One region of the Streptomyces sp. NPDC050423 genome, then DNA from elsewhere that is predicted to be linked to it. Evidence: riboswitches for the same ligand, from Rfam matches in the RefSeq annotation. Region 1 holds a riboswitch; each other region holds the start of a gene.
The links. A riboswitch is a leader RNA that binds a small molecule or an ion and turns the genes downstream of it on or off. The one in region 1 is predicted to bind cobalamin.
Positions count from the first base shown of each region.

Region 2: it holds a riboswitch for cobalamin, as region 1 does, so the genes downstream of both, AB0I52_RS26980 (ABC transporter substrate-binding protein) here and AB0I52_RS01260 (ribonucleoside-diphosphate reductase subunit alpha) in region 1, are expected to answer to the same signal.
Region 3: it holds a riboswitch for cobalamin, as region 1 does, so the genes downstream of both, AB0I52_RS04045 (cobalamin biosynthesis protein) here and AB0I52_RS01260 (ribonucleoside-diphosphate reductase subunit alpha) in region 1, are expected to answer to the same signal.

Region 1 is NZ_JBFAJY010000001.1:304,774-308,817, reverse strand. It holds gene AB0I52_RS01260 (ribonucleoside-diphosphate reductase subunit alpha) at 1-2,066, opposite strand, end outside; cobalamin riboswitch at 2,208-2,339, opposite strand; gene AB0I52_RS01255 (GNAT family N-acetyltransferase) at 2,398-2,910, opposite strand; gene mctP (monocarboxylate uptake permease MctP) at 3,042-4,044, opposite strand, start outside.
Region 2 is NZ_JBFAJY010000042.1:69,506-73,549, reverse strand. It holds gene AB0I52_RS26995 (acyl-CoA dehydrogenase) at 1-138, shown strand, start outside; gene AB0I52_RS26990 (acyl carrier protein) at 406-666, shown strand; gene AB0I52_RS26985 (beta-ketoacyl-[acyl-carrier-protein] synthase family protein) at 663-1,886, shown strand; cobalamin riboswitch at 1,974-2,162, shown strand; partial or broken gene AB0I52_RS26980 (ABC transporter substrate-binding protein) at 2,198-2,473, shown strand; partial or broken gene AB0I52_RS26975 (ABC transporter ATP-binding protein) at 2,465-2,647, shown strand; gene AB0I52_RS26970 (PRC and DUF2382 domain-containing protein) at 2,747-3,769, opposite strand.
Region 3 is NZ_JBFAJY010000003.1:233,512-237,555, reverse strand. It holds gene AB0I52_RS04060 (class II aldolase/adducin family protein) at 1-131, opposite strand, end outside; gene AB0I52_RS04055 (inorganic phosphate transporter) at 367-1,650, shown strand; gene AB0I52_RS04050 (hypothetical protein) at 1,663-1,893, shown strand; cobalamin riboswitch at 2,064-2,197, shown strand; gene AB0I52_RS04045 (cobalamin biosynthesis protein) at 2,342-3,355, shown strand; gene AB0I52_RS04040 (cobyric acid synthase) at 3,352-4,044, shown strand, end outside.

The DNA of each region.
Region 1 (4,044 bases):
CCCTGTACCGAGCCGCTCGCCTCGCGCAGCGCCTCACGGGTCCGCGCGTCCCACACGCCGAGCCTCTTCAGCTCGTCCACCAGGTACGCGTTGACCTGGAGGAACTCACCGCTGAGCGTCTCGCGCTTGAAGAGGTTGGAGACCTGCGGCTCGATGCACTCGTACACGCCCGCGATCGAGGCGATCGTCGCCGTCGGCGCGATGGCCAGGAGCAGGGAGTTGCGCATCCCGGTCTTCGCGATCCGGGCGCGCAGCGCGTCCCAGCGCTCCGGCCAGTTCAGCTCGGTGTCGTAGTGGTCCGGGTGCAGCACACCGCGGGCGGCCCGCGTCTCGGACCAGGCGGGCAGCGGGCCCGACCGCTCGGCCAGCGTGCAGGAGGCCTCGTACGCGGCGAGCATGATCCGCTCGGAGATCCTCGTCGACAGGGCCCGTGCCTCGGGGGAGTCGAACGGCAGGCGCAGCTGGAAGAAGACGTCCTGGAGACCCATCGCGCCCAGGCCCACCGGCCGCCAGCGGGCGTTGGAGCGGCCCGCCTGCTCGGTCGGGTAGAAGTTGATGTCGACGACCCGGTCGAGGAAGGTCACCGCGGTGCGGACGGTGGCGTCCAGGCGCTCCCAGTCGATGGTGCCGTCGGCGACGAACGCGCCGAGGTTGACCGAGCCCAGGTTGCAGACGGCCGTCTCGCCGTCGTCGGTGACTTCGAGGATCTCCGTGCACAGGTTCGAGGAGTGCACGACGCGGCCGGGCTCGGCGGTCTGGTTCGCGGTCCGGTTGGAGGCGTCCTTGAACGTCATCCAGCCCTGGCCGGTCTGCGCGAGCGTCCGCATCATCCGGCCGTACAGCTCACGGGCCGGCATCGTCTTGCGGGCCAGGCCCTTGGCCTCGGCCGCCCGGTACGCGGCGTCGAACGCGTCGCCCCACAGGTCGACCAGCTCGGGCACGTCGGCCGGGGAGAACAGCGACCAGGTGCCGTCCGTGTCGACCCGGCGCATGAACTCGTCCGGGATCCAGTGCGCCAGGTTGAGGTTGTGCGTGCGCCGCTGGTCCTCGCCCGTGTTGTCGCGCAGCTCCAGGAACTCCTCGATGTCCGCGTGCCAGGTCTCCAGGTAGACCGCGGCGGCGCCCTTGCGCCGGCCGCCCTGGTTCACCGCGGCGACGGAGGCGTCGAGCGTCTTCAGGAACGGGACGATGCCGTTGGAGTGCCCGTTGGTGCCCCGGATCAGCGAACCGCGGGCGCGGATACGGGAGTACGAGAGGCCGATGCCGCCCGCGTGCTTGGACAGCCGCGCCACCTGGTGGTAGCGGTCGTAGATCGAGTCCAGCTCGTCCAGCGGCGAGTCCAGCAGGTAGCAGGAGGACATCTGCGGATGCCGGGTGCCGGAGTTGAAGAGCGTGGGGGAGGAGGGCAGGTAGTCCAGCCGGCTCATCAGCCGGTACAGCGCGGCGACCTCGTCCAGGGCGCGCTCGGAGTTGTCATCGGCGAGCCCGGCGGCGACCCGCAGCATGAAGTGCTGCGGGGTCTCGATGACCTGGCGGGTCAGCGGGTGGCGCAGCAGATAGCGGCTGTGCAGGGTGCGCAGCCCGAAGTAGCCGAATCGGTCGTCGGCGCCGTCGGCGAGGGCCTGTCCGACCAGCGCGTCGAGGGCGGCGGTGTGGAGGGTCACGAACTCGGCGGTGCGGTCCGCGATCAGGCCCTCGCGGTGTCCGACGGCGACCGACGCCGAGAAGGACGTCGCGCCCTGGCCGGCCGCCTCGTCCGCGATGGAGCGGGTGAGCAGGCGGGCGGCGAGCCGGGAGTAGGCGGGGTCCTCGGAGATCAGGCCCGCGGCCGCCTCGGTGGCCAGCGAGCGCAGCTCGGCCTCGTCCGACCGGGCGTTGCGGCCGCGCAGTGCGGCGCCGGCGACGCGTCCGGGGTCGGTGTCGGGCAGATCCGCGGTGAGGCCGGTGAGGGTTCGCAGCAACGCGGTTCCCGGCCCGTCCTTCGCGGATGCCGCGGACCGGTCCGTCCCGGACTCGGCTGTTTCGGACTCGGCCGCTGAAACCGGATCGGCTGGCGCGATGGTCACGTGGTGCTCTCCCTCGCTCGGCTCTGGGCCGGCGGGGGAACGGGGGCAGCCGGGCGGAGCCGGACCCTGGGCAGGGCAGCACTCCGCACGGCGTCCACCGGCCCATCCACGAGGCCCGGACGTCTGGGCATCCGGATCGGTCGAGCCGGATGCGCTGTCGGCAGGTCCTCGGACTCACGGGTGCGCAAAAGCGCACCGAACATACCGTTGCGGGACAGTTCCGGATTCGCACCGGATTTCCCTGCGGCGACAGCGAGCATGAGCATACATGTGGGGGCAGTCGGATGCGGCAGCCCCCACATGTTGTGTCGTGCAACTCAACAGCGCGGCTTCATGACGTCGGCCGGAGGTCCAGGCGGTACGTCAGCAGCGAGAGCCCCTCGATGGGATACCAGTCCCTTTCGGGGGTCCGTACGAAGCCGAGGCGCCCGTAGATCCTATGGGCTCCGTGCATGCTCGGCTGCGTCGACAGAGTGATCCCCGCGACCCCCGCGGTGGCCCGTGCGCGGTCGATACAGGCCCGGACGAGCGCCTCGCCCGCCCCGGCCCCACGAGCCTCGCGGGAGACCGCGAGCATCCGGAACTCGGCCTCGTCGGCGGCTGCGATGTCCGCCCACCGATTCCCCGGCGGGGCGTACGTCACGCCGCCGAGCACCCGCCCCCGTGCGTCCGCCGCGACGAGCACCTCGGCCTCGGCGGCCCGCCGGGCGACGTCCCGCAACTGCACCAGATACGGATCGTCGGCGCCGAAGTCCAGCAGCCCGTCCCCCAGATAGGCCTCGGCGGTGATCTCGCCGAGGACCGTGTGCTCGGCGGGCGCGACCGGCCTGATGGTGATGTCCATGCCCGGGAGTCTGCCGCACTCCGCGCGCCCGTTCGCGGGAATTCCCGGGCCTGCCACTGCCTCCGCGCCCGGCACGCGAACGGGCCGCCGCACCCCGGTGCGGGGGAGCGACGGCCCGTTGACGCGACGGGTCAGTGACCGCCGGGCGCCCCGGCCGTGGCCGGCGGGAGCTGGGCCTTCACACCCGGGTCGCCCGCGTCCGCGGTGTAGTCGCCGGGCGAGGTCTCGTCGACCCCGGCAGGCGCCTTCACGGCGTTCAGGACGAAGGTGAGGACGACGGTGACCACGACGTTCAGCACGAACGCCGTCAGGCCGATGTAGCCGATCTCGCCGAGGCCCGGGATCTCCTTGGAGGACCCGCCGAAGTGCGCCTGGGTGGGGCTGGCGACCCCGTACGCCGCGGCCGTCCCGTAGACCATGCCGACCGCCCAGCCGGCGAGCAGCGCCCAGCGGTGGAACCACCGGGTGAACAGGCCGCCGACCAGGGCCGGCATCGTCTGGAGGATCCAGATGCCGCCGAGCAGCTGGAAGTTGATCGCGACCGTCTTGTCCATGGTGAGGACGAAGGCGAGCGCGCCGACCTTCACCAGCAGCGAGACCGTCTTGGAGACCTTGGTCTCCTGGGCGGGTGTCGCGTCGGGCTTCAGGAAGTCCTTGTAGATGTTCCGGGTGAACAGGTTCGCCGCCGCGATCGACATGATCGCCGCGGGCACGAGCGCGCCGATGCCGATGGCGGCGAACGCCACGCCCGCGAACCAGTCGGGGAACATGTTCTCGAAGAGCTGCGGGATCGCCAGCTGGCCGTTGTCCACCTTGACCCCGGCGGCGATCGCCATGAAGCCGAGCAGCGCGAGCAGCCCCAGCATCAGCGAGTACAGCGGCAGGATCGTGGTGTTGCGGCGGATCACGTTGCGGCTGCGGCTGGAGAGCGTCGCCGTGATGGAGTGCGGATACATGAAGAGCGCCAGCGCCGAGCCCAGTGCCAGCGTGGCGTAACCCCACTGCCCCGACCTGGCGGGTGCGAGCGCACCGGTCGGCTTGCCGCCCGGCGGACCCGCGAACTTCTCCTGCGCGGAGGCGAAGATGTCGTGGAAGCCGCCGAGCTTGATCGGGATGTAGATGATCGCCACGAGG
Region 2 (4,044 bases), on a different contig from region 1:
GCCGCCTCCTTCGGGCTGCCGGAGGAACTGCTCGCCGACTGGCCCATCGCGGGGGCCCGCTACGCCGAGGCGTACGACGACCCGGAGGCGTCCTGGCACACCGCCGGGCAGCCGGCACCCGCCGGGGGCGAGTGGTGAGAGCCGGGCCGGAGCGGGCAGCGCCCGCGCCGCTGCGCCGTGCGGCCGAGGCGGCACAGCGGCTCGGGGTCGGTGTCGTGCTCCTGGCCTTCTGGGGCACCGCGGCCGTGTTGTCGCGGTGGTGTCCGGGGACACGGGGCCACGGAGGCGAATCGGTTCGCCGCAAGGCGTAACTGGACGGACGCTGCTCAGTTACTCCGGCGTCGGGGCGGTGAGAGGCACCGCCCCGGGCACCCCCGCCGGACGGGCATGATGGAGAGGAAGACCATGAGCGCGATTCACCCCACGATCACCGAGGTACTCAGCCGTACCTTCAGGGTGCCTGTGGCCGAGATTCTCCCGGAATCCACGATGGACAGCCTGGACATGGACTCCCTGGCAGTCGCCGAGTTCGCCGTCGTCATGAGGGAGGCCCTCGGCGTCGAGCTGGACCCGAGCACCCTGCACAGGGACACCAGCCTCGCCGGGCTCACGGAGTTCCTCCGGGCGTCGGCCGGCGGCGAGGCACCGGTGAGCGCCGCCCGATGAAGACGCCCGCCATCGCCGTCACCGGCCTGGGAATGATCACCCCGGCCGGCAACGACACCGAGTCCACCTGGGACGGCGTGTGCGCCGGGGTCAGCCCGGCCCGCACCGTCCCCGCACTCGCAGGGTGCGCGATCGACTTCGCCTGCACGGTCGACGGCATGGACCTGGACGCCGCGATCGGTCGCCGTACGGCCTTCCGCATGGGCAGGTACGCCAAATTCGCCGTACTCGCCGCGCGGGAGGCGGTCGCCGACGCGGGACTCGACCCGGGCGGCTGGGACGGCAGCCGGGTCGCGGTCGTCGTCGGCACCAGCAGCGGCGGCTCCGCCGGTCTCACCGACCAGGCGCTGGTGCTGGAACGGCGCGGACCCGAGGCGACCTCGCCCTCCGGGATCCTGCTCACCATCCCGAACATGCCGGCCGCCGAGATCGCGATCGAGATGGGCGCCACGGGCCCGAGCCTGGCGCCCTGCACCGCCTGTTCGTCCGGGATCACCGCACTGTCCGTGGCCCGGGACCTGCTCGCCACCGGGCAGTGCGATCTGGCGATCGCGGGAGCCACCGAATCGACCCTCTTCCCGATCGCCATGACCGGATTCGCCAGATCCGGCGCGGCCGCCCGCGCGGACGGGGACCTGTCCCGGCTCAGCCGGCCCTTCGCAGCCGACCGGGCCGGGCTCGTCATGGGGGAGGGCGCCGCCGTCATGGTGCTGGAGCGCGCGGCCGACGCCGAGGCCAGGGGCGCCGAGCCGCGCGCGCTGCTCGCGGGCACCGGCGCCACCACCGACGCCCACCACCCCACCAGCCCGCACCCCGACGGCCGGGTCGCCCAGGCCGCCGTCGAGGCCGCGCTGCGCGACGCGGGCTGGCAGGCCGCGGACGTCGAGCACATCAACGCGCACGGCACGGCCACACCGCGCAACGACGCGGCCGAAGCCGCCCTCATCGGCCGGGTCTTCCCGCACCGGCCGCCCGTCACCGCGCCCAAGGGCGTACTGGGCCACTGCATGGGCGCGGCCGGAGCGATCGAGGCGGGGCTGACGATCCTCACCCTCCAGCGCGGAATCATCCCGCCGGTCGCCAACCTGGACGCACCCGCGCCCGGGTTCGACATCGAGTGCGTCACCAAGCAGCCGCTGGTGCTGCCGGTACGGCGTGCCGTCAGTCACTCCTTCGGATTCGGTGGACACAACGCCGTGGTCGCGCTCCTGCGGCCCTAGGAACACCTAGGCCGTTTCCGGCCGGTGGAGCGGTCCGGGACCCGCCCGTTCCACCGGCCGCACCGCCGCTGAGCTGCGAAGAGGTCGTGGTAGCGTGCCTGGGCCAGTCGAACTCCACGTAGGGGTCAGGGAATCCGGTGCGAATCCGGAACTGACGCGCGGCGGTGAGGGGGACGGGCGGGGCCAACGGCCACTGGGAGCCCCATGGGTTCCCGGGAAGGCGTCCCGACCGTGCGAACCCGAGTCCGAAGACCTGCTGGCGCCCGCGGTCCGGCACCGGGTCGCGGAACTCCGTACACCGGGCCCCGCGCATGGGCCCAGAGACGCCGAGGTACTTCGTGCCGCCCATAGGCGGCCCCGTCCGCTCCGCCGCCCTGCTCACGGCCGGAATCGTCCTGCTGACTGCCTGCGGCGGTGGCGGTGACAGCTCCGCAGCCAAGTCCACCGGGGGCGAGGGCTATCCGGTGACCCTGAAGAACTGCGGGCGCACCGTCACCGTGGAAGCCGCCCCGCGCCGGGCCGTCCCGGTCGACCAGGGGTCCACCGAGATCCTCCTCTCACTCGGCCTCGCCGACCGGCTGGCCGCGATGTTCTGCGACCGGATCGTGGTGATGAACGCGGGACGGGTGGTCGCGGGCGGGGTCCCGGCCGAGGTGATCACCCAGGAGCTCATCGCGGAGGTCTACCGGGTCAGGGCCGTCGTGACACCTGACGGCCCCGAGGGGCGGCCCTCGGTGCGCTTTCGCCCGGGGCGGCCCTGAGCCGACACGAGCCCGCGGCACACGAGAGGGCGGACCCCGTTGTGCGGGTCCGCCCCTCGCTCCTGTCCGGTACGCCTGGGACGGCGCGGTGCGCGGGGGTCAGCGGCGCCGTCCCTGACCGAACTCGCCGCCCATGTCCTTGCCGCCGATGTCCTTGCCGTCCTTGGTCATGCCGTCCGCGTAGTCGATCTGCTCCTTGCGCAGTTCCGCGGAGACTTCCTTCTGCTCGGTCACCTTCTTCGTTTCCATCCGCACCCGTTCGACCGGCACGGTCTCCTTCCGCATCGTGGCGCGTTCGGCGTGCAGGGTGACCTCCACATCCTGCTCGTTGATGTCCGAGCGGGCAGCCTTGTCACCGGGCTGGAGCGGCTCGCGCACGACGCGTACCTCTTCGTGCGTCACGGGCACGGTCCGGGTGACGTTCTCGGTGACGACGTACTTGTGCAGCCGGGCCTTGCCGCTCTCGTACTCCTCGGTGCCGATGCTCAGCTGCTCCTCGGAGCGGATGAGTTCCTCCTTGCCGCTCAGGTCGGCGGAGGCGGACCGTTCGGCGCCCGTTCCGGCTCCGACCAGCGGACGGGCCGTACCGGAGGTCTCGGCGTCCCGGTGCTTGCCCGTGCCGGCGCCCGCCGTACCGGCGGTGCCGGTCGTCGCCTTGCGCTCGGCTGCGGCGTTGGCGCCCATGGTCCCGGCTCCTACCCCGGCGGCCGCACCCGCTCCGGCCGCGCCCATGGTTCCGGTCCCGGAAGTGGTCGGGGTACCGGTGCCGGCGGAACGGTCGCCGAGCTTGCCGCCGGTGTTCCTGGTCAGTCCGTAGTGCCGGTAGAGCTCCTCCTCCTCGGAGACGGAGAGATGAGCGTCCGCGTCCACCCGGGGGGCTTCCTTGACGCGGTCCTTCGGATGGGAGATGTGCAGGTCGGAGCCCACGCGACGGGCTCCGGCGAGAGGCACGAAACTCTCCTTCATACCGAACAGGCCGGTCTTCACCGTGATCCAGTCCGGTCGGCCGGTGTTGTCGTCGACATACACCCGCCCCACGTTGCCGATCTTCTCGCCCGCGGTGTCGTACACCGTCAGGCCGTCGAGCTCTCCGGAATCCGTGAAACCGTCAGCGGCTCCCATGACCGATTCCTCCTACCCCGGGCGCGTCCTGTAGGTGGGTCCAGCAGGTAAGGCGCGTCCGGATTCCATCGCGCCTCACCCGGATGGACGCTGCAACTTCCCGGCCGGTGGGGGCGGGGTGCCGTACACCCGGCCCGTGGGCGCAGGCCCCGTGCGATGCCGTTGTGGACCGTACAGCCGGGTTAGGCCAATCGAGTGAGGGGCGGGCGACTGCGGCCCGCCCGGCGTGCCACCGTCACGCGGTCTTCCGTGACCGCCCCTGAGCAGGCCGTTCC
Region 3 (4,044 bases), on a different contig from region 1:
GCCGACACGTTGCCCGAGGTCCCGACGACCAGGCCGTCGGCCGCCGTCCTGCGCGCGGTGGCGACGACCGCGACCCAGGCCTGTTCGATGTCCCCGGCCCGTTCGACCGGGCCTCGCCGCTGATCGCTCATACGAAGATCCTTTCCACTGATGAGCGGTCCATGTCTCCGCCTCCTCCGGAAGATCGTCCGGAGCCGGAACCGGGGCCCACACCGCCCCGTACCCGTCCCGCACTGTCGGAGCACGGCCAAGTGGAGCGACGACCCTCCGATTGGAGTCACCGCAACGCCCTGTTCAGTTCATCTTCCGTTCACCCAGATTGCCTACGGTCCACGTGCCACTGCCGTCGAACGATTGCCTGGGTAAATGGAACACATCACGCTGCTGCTCGCGATTGTGATCGTGACAGCTCTAGTGTTCGATTTCACGAACGGTTTCCACGACACCGCCAACGCGATGGCCACGACCATCTCGACCGGCGCACTCAAACCCAAGACAGCGGTGGCGATGTCCGCCGTTCTCAACCTCGTCGGCGCGTTCCTGTCGGTGGAGGTCGCCAAGACGATCTCCGGCGGGATCATCAATGAGAACGGCCTCAGAACCGAGGTCATCTTCGCGGCGCTCGTCGGCGCCATCCTGTGGAATCTGCTGACCTGGCTGGTCGGACTCCCGTCCAGCTCCTCCCACGCCCTCTTCGGCGGTCTGATCGGCGCCGCGGTGATGTCCGCGGGCTGGTCGTCGGTCGACGGCGGCACGGTCGTCACCAAGGTGCTGCTCCCCGCGGTCGCCGCCCCGGTCGTCGCCGGTCTGGCCGCGCTGCTGGCCACCAAGCTGACGTACCGGATCGGCGGGAAGATCCGTAACGGCGCCCAGGAGAAGGCGACCGCCAAGGGCTACCGCGCCGGGCAGATCGCCTCCGCCGGGCTGGTCTCGCTCGCCCACGGCACCAACGACGCGCAGAAGACCATGGGCATCATCACGCTGGCCCTGGTCACCGGCGGGGTGCTCTCCCCCGGTTCGAACCCGCCGGTCTGGGTCATCGTCAGTGCCGGTCTGGCCATCGCGCTCGGCACGTACCTGGGCGGCTGGCGCATCATCCGCACCATGGGCAGCGGCCTCACCGAGCTCAAGCCGCCGCAGGGCTTCGCCGCCCAGACCAGTGCGGCGACGGTCATCCTGGCCTCCTCGCACCTCGGCTTCTCCCTCTCCACCACCCAGTCCTGCTCCGGCGCCGTGATGGGCGCGGGCCTCGGCCGCCGGGGCGGTGTGGTCCGCTGGTCCACCGCCACCCGGATGTTCGTCGCCTGGGGTCTGACCCTGCCGGCCGCCGGTCTGGTCGGCGCGGGGGCGGAATTCCTCACCAAGCAGGGCACCTGGGGTGTCGTGGTCGTCGCCGTGCTGCTGGTCGCGGGCTCCGGAGCGATCTGGGTCCTGTCGCGCCGCAAGCCGGTCGGCCAGGACGATGTCGCACCCGGCGGCCGGGACGGCACTCCTGTCGCCGTGGACGCCGAACCCGCGGGCGTCGTCACCACCGCCATCGCGGCCGTCAGCCCGCCGCCCACCGCGGCCCAGGCGCAGCAGGACCTCAAGACCACCATCCCGGCCCCGGCCGGACCCGTAGCCGACCCGGCGCGACCCGCCACGGTGTAAGGACACATCCCCATGAACATCGACTGGGCAGCCCTCGGCACCGTCTTCGGTGTCTCTCTCGTCGCCACCGTCGCCCTGGTGGGTCTCTTCACCCTGGGCATCGTCGGCCTCTCCAGGCAGCCGGAACCCGCGCAGGGCGGGCAGGCCGGCGGGTCCCTCATGCTGGCCCGCGCGGGCGCGTACGTCTGCTTCGGGCTGTGCGCGGCGGCGGTGGCCTACGGGATCTACATGATCGTCGCCTGACCTCCGGAAGGACCCCGCGGGGCCCTTCCCGCTCCTGCCCATCGGGCCGGACGCACCTCGGTGCGTCCGGCCCGATGTGGGTCTCAGCACACTGCACCGTCGCAGGTCAACGGCAGGTTGACTGACGTTCGCGGAGCGTGGTGGACTGCCGGAGCCATTACGGCGACAGCAGAGGAAGCCGGTGCGAATCCGGCGCGGTCCCGCCACTGTCACCGGGGAGCAGTCCCCCACCACCGGAAGTCACGGTCCACGCCATGTGGACCGGAAGACCGGGGGAACTGCGGATCCGGGAGCCAGGAGACTCTCGTCGCCGGTCACGTCGAACCAGGGCGCGGACCCTGAGTGAGGACATATCGCCATGCCCGGCCGCCGTGCGTCCGTATCTGCGCCGCCCCTTCCACCAGCTGCCCGCACGAAGGTCCTTCGAGGCGCGACGGCCGGCTGAACCGTGCGTGCCGATCGCATCTTCGCGTACGGCGCCGCGGCCGGTCTGATCGGCGATCTGCTGCTCGGTGATCCCCGCCGGGGACACCCGGTCGCCGCCTTCGGGCGGGCCGCGGCAGGCGTCGAACACCGTCTGTGGCGCGACCACCGGGGGTGGGGCGCACTGCACACCCTGGTCTGCGCCGGAGGCGCCGCGGGGGGTGCCGCGCTGGCCGCCCGCGCGCTGCGCCGCTGTCCCGCCGCTTCCGTGGCCCTGACCGCCGTCGCCACCTGGTCCGTCGTCGGCGGTACGTCGCTGGGGCGCGAGGCCCGGTCCATCGGCGGCGCCCTGGCCGCCGGGGACCTGGACCTGGCCCGTGAGCGGCTGCCCCACCTGTGCGGCCGTGACCCGCAGTCCCTGGACGGACCGCAGATCGCCCGCGCCGTGGTGGAGTCCGTCGCCGAGAACACCTCGGACGCCGTGGTCGGCGCGCTGGTGTGGGGTGCGCTGGGCGGGGTCCCCGGACTCGTCGGCTTCCGGGCCACCAACACCCTCGACGCCATGGTCGGCCACAAGTCGCCCCGCCACCTGCGCTACGGCTGGGCCTCGGCCCGCCTCGACGACCTCGCGGGCTGGCCGGGCGCCCGGCTGACGGCGCTGCTCGCCGTGGCGGCGGGCGGACGGCCCCGGGGGGCACTGCGGGCCTGGCGGGCGGATGCCGCCAAGCACCCGAGCCCCAACGCGGGCCCCGTGGAGGCCTCCTTCGCGGGCGCCCTCGGCGTACGCCTGGGCGGCACCCTCGCCTACGGCGGCCGGGTCGAGCACCGCCCCGTACTCAACGGGGAGACGGGCCGGGCGGTGGAGACCGAGGACATCGAATGCGCCGTACGGCTGTCGCGCCGGATCGGTGCACTGGCCCTCGGCGTCAGCGTGGCGGCCCGCCTGGGCGCGGGCGCGGCGGCACGGCGGATCACCTCGACGCACGGCACGGGGCCGCACGCCCCGGGTACGCGCACCTCAGGACGGAGGCCGACATGAGCGGCGGGCTGCTGGTCGCCGGGACCACCTCGGACGCGGGCAAGAGCGTCGTCACGGCGGGCATCTGCCGCTGGCTGGTGCGCCGGGGCGTGAAGGTCGCGCCGTTCAAGGCGCAGAACATGTCCCTGAACTCCTTCGTCACCCGCGAGGGCGCCGAGATCGGCCGCGCCCAGGCCATGCAGGCCCAGGCGGCCCGGGTGGAGCCGACCGCGCTGATGAACCCGGTGCTGCTCAAGCCCGGCGGCGACCGCTCCAGCCAGGTCGTCCTGATGGGGCGCGCGGTCGGCGAGATGAGCGCCCGCGGCTACCACGGCGGCAGGCAGGAAGCGCTGCTGTCCACCGTCGTGGACTGCCTGGAGCAGCTTCGGGGCACGTATGACGCGGTGATCTGCGAGGGGGCGGGCAGTCCGACCGAGATCAATCTGCGGCGCACGGACATCGTGAACATGGGCATCGCCAGGGCGGCCCGCTTCCCGGTGGTGGTCGTCGGGGACATCGACCGGGGCGGGGTCTTCGCGTCGTTCTTCGGTACGACGGCACTGCTCGCCGCCGAGGACCAGGCACTGATCGCCGGCTACCTGGTCAACAAGTTCCGCGGTGACGTGTCGCTGCTGGAGCCCGGCCTGGACATGCTGCGCGATCTCACCGGACGGCCGACGTACGGGGTGCTGCCGTTCGCCCACGGCCTC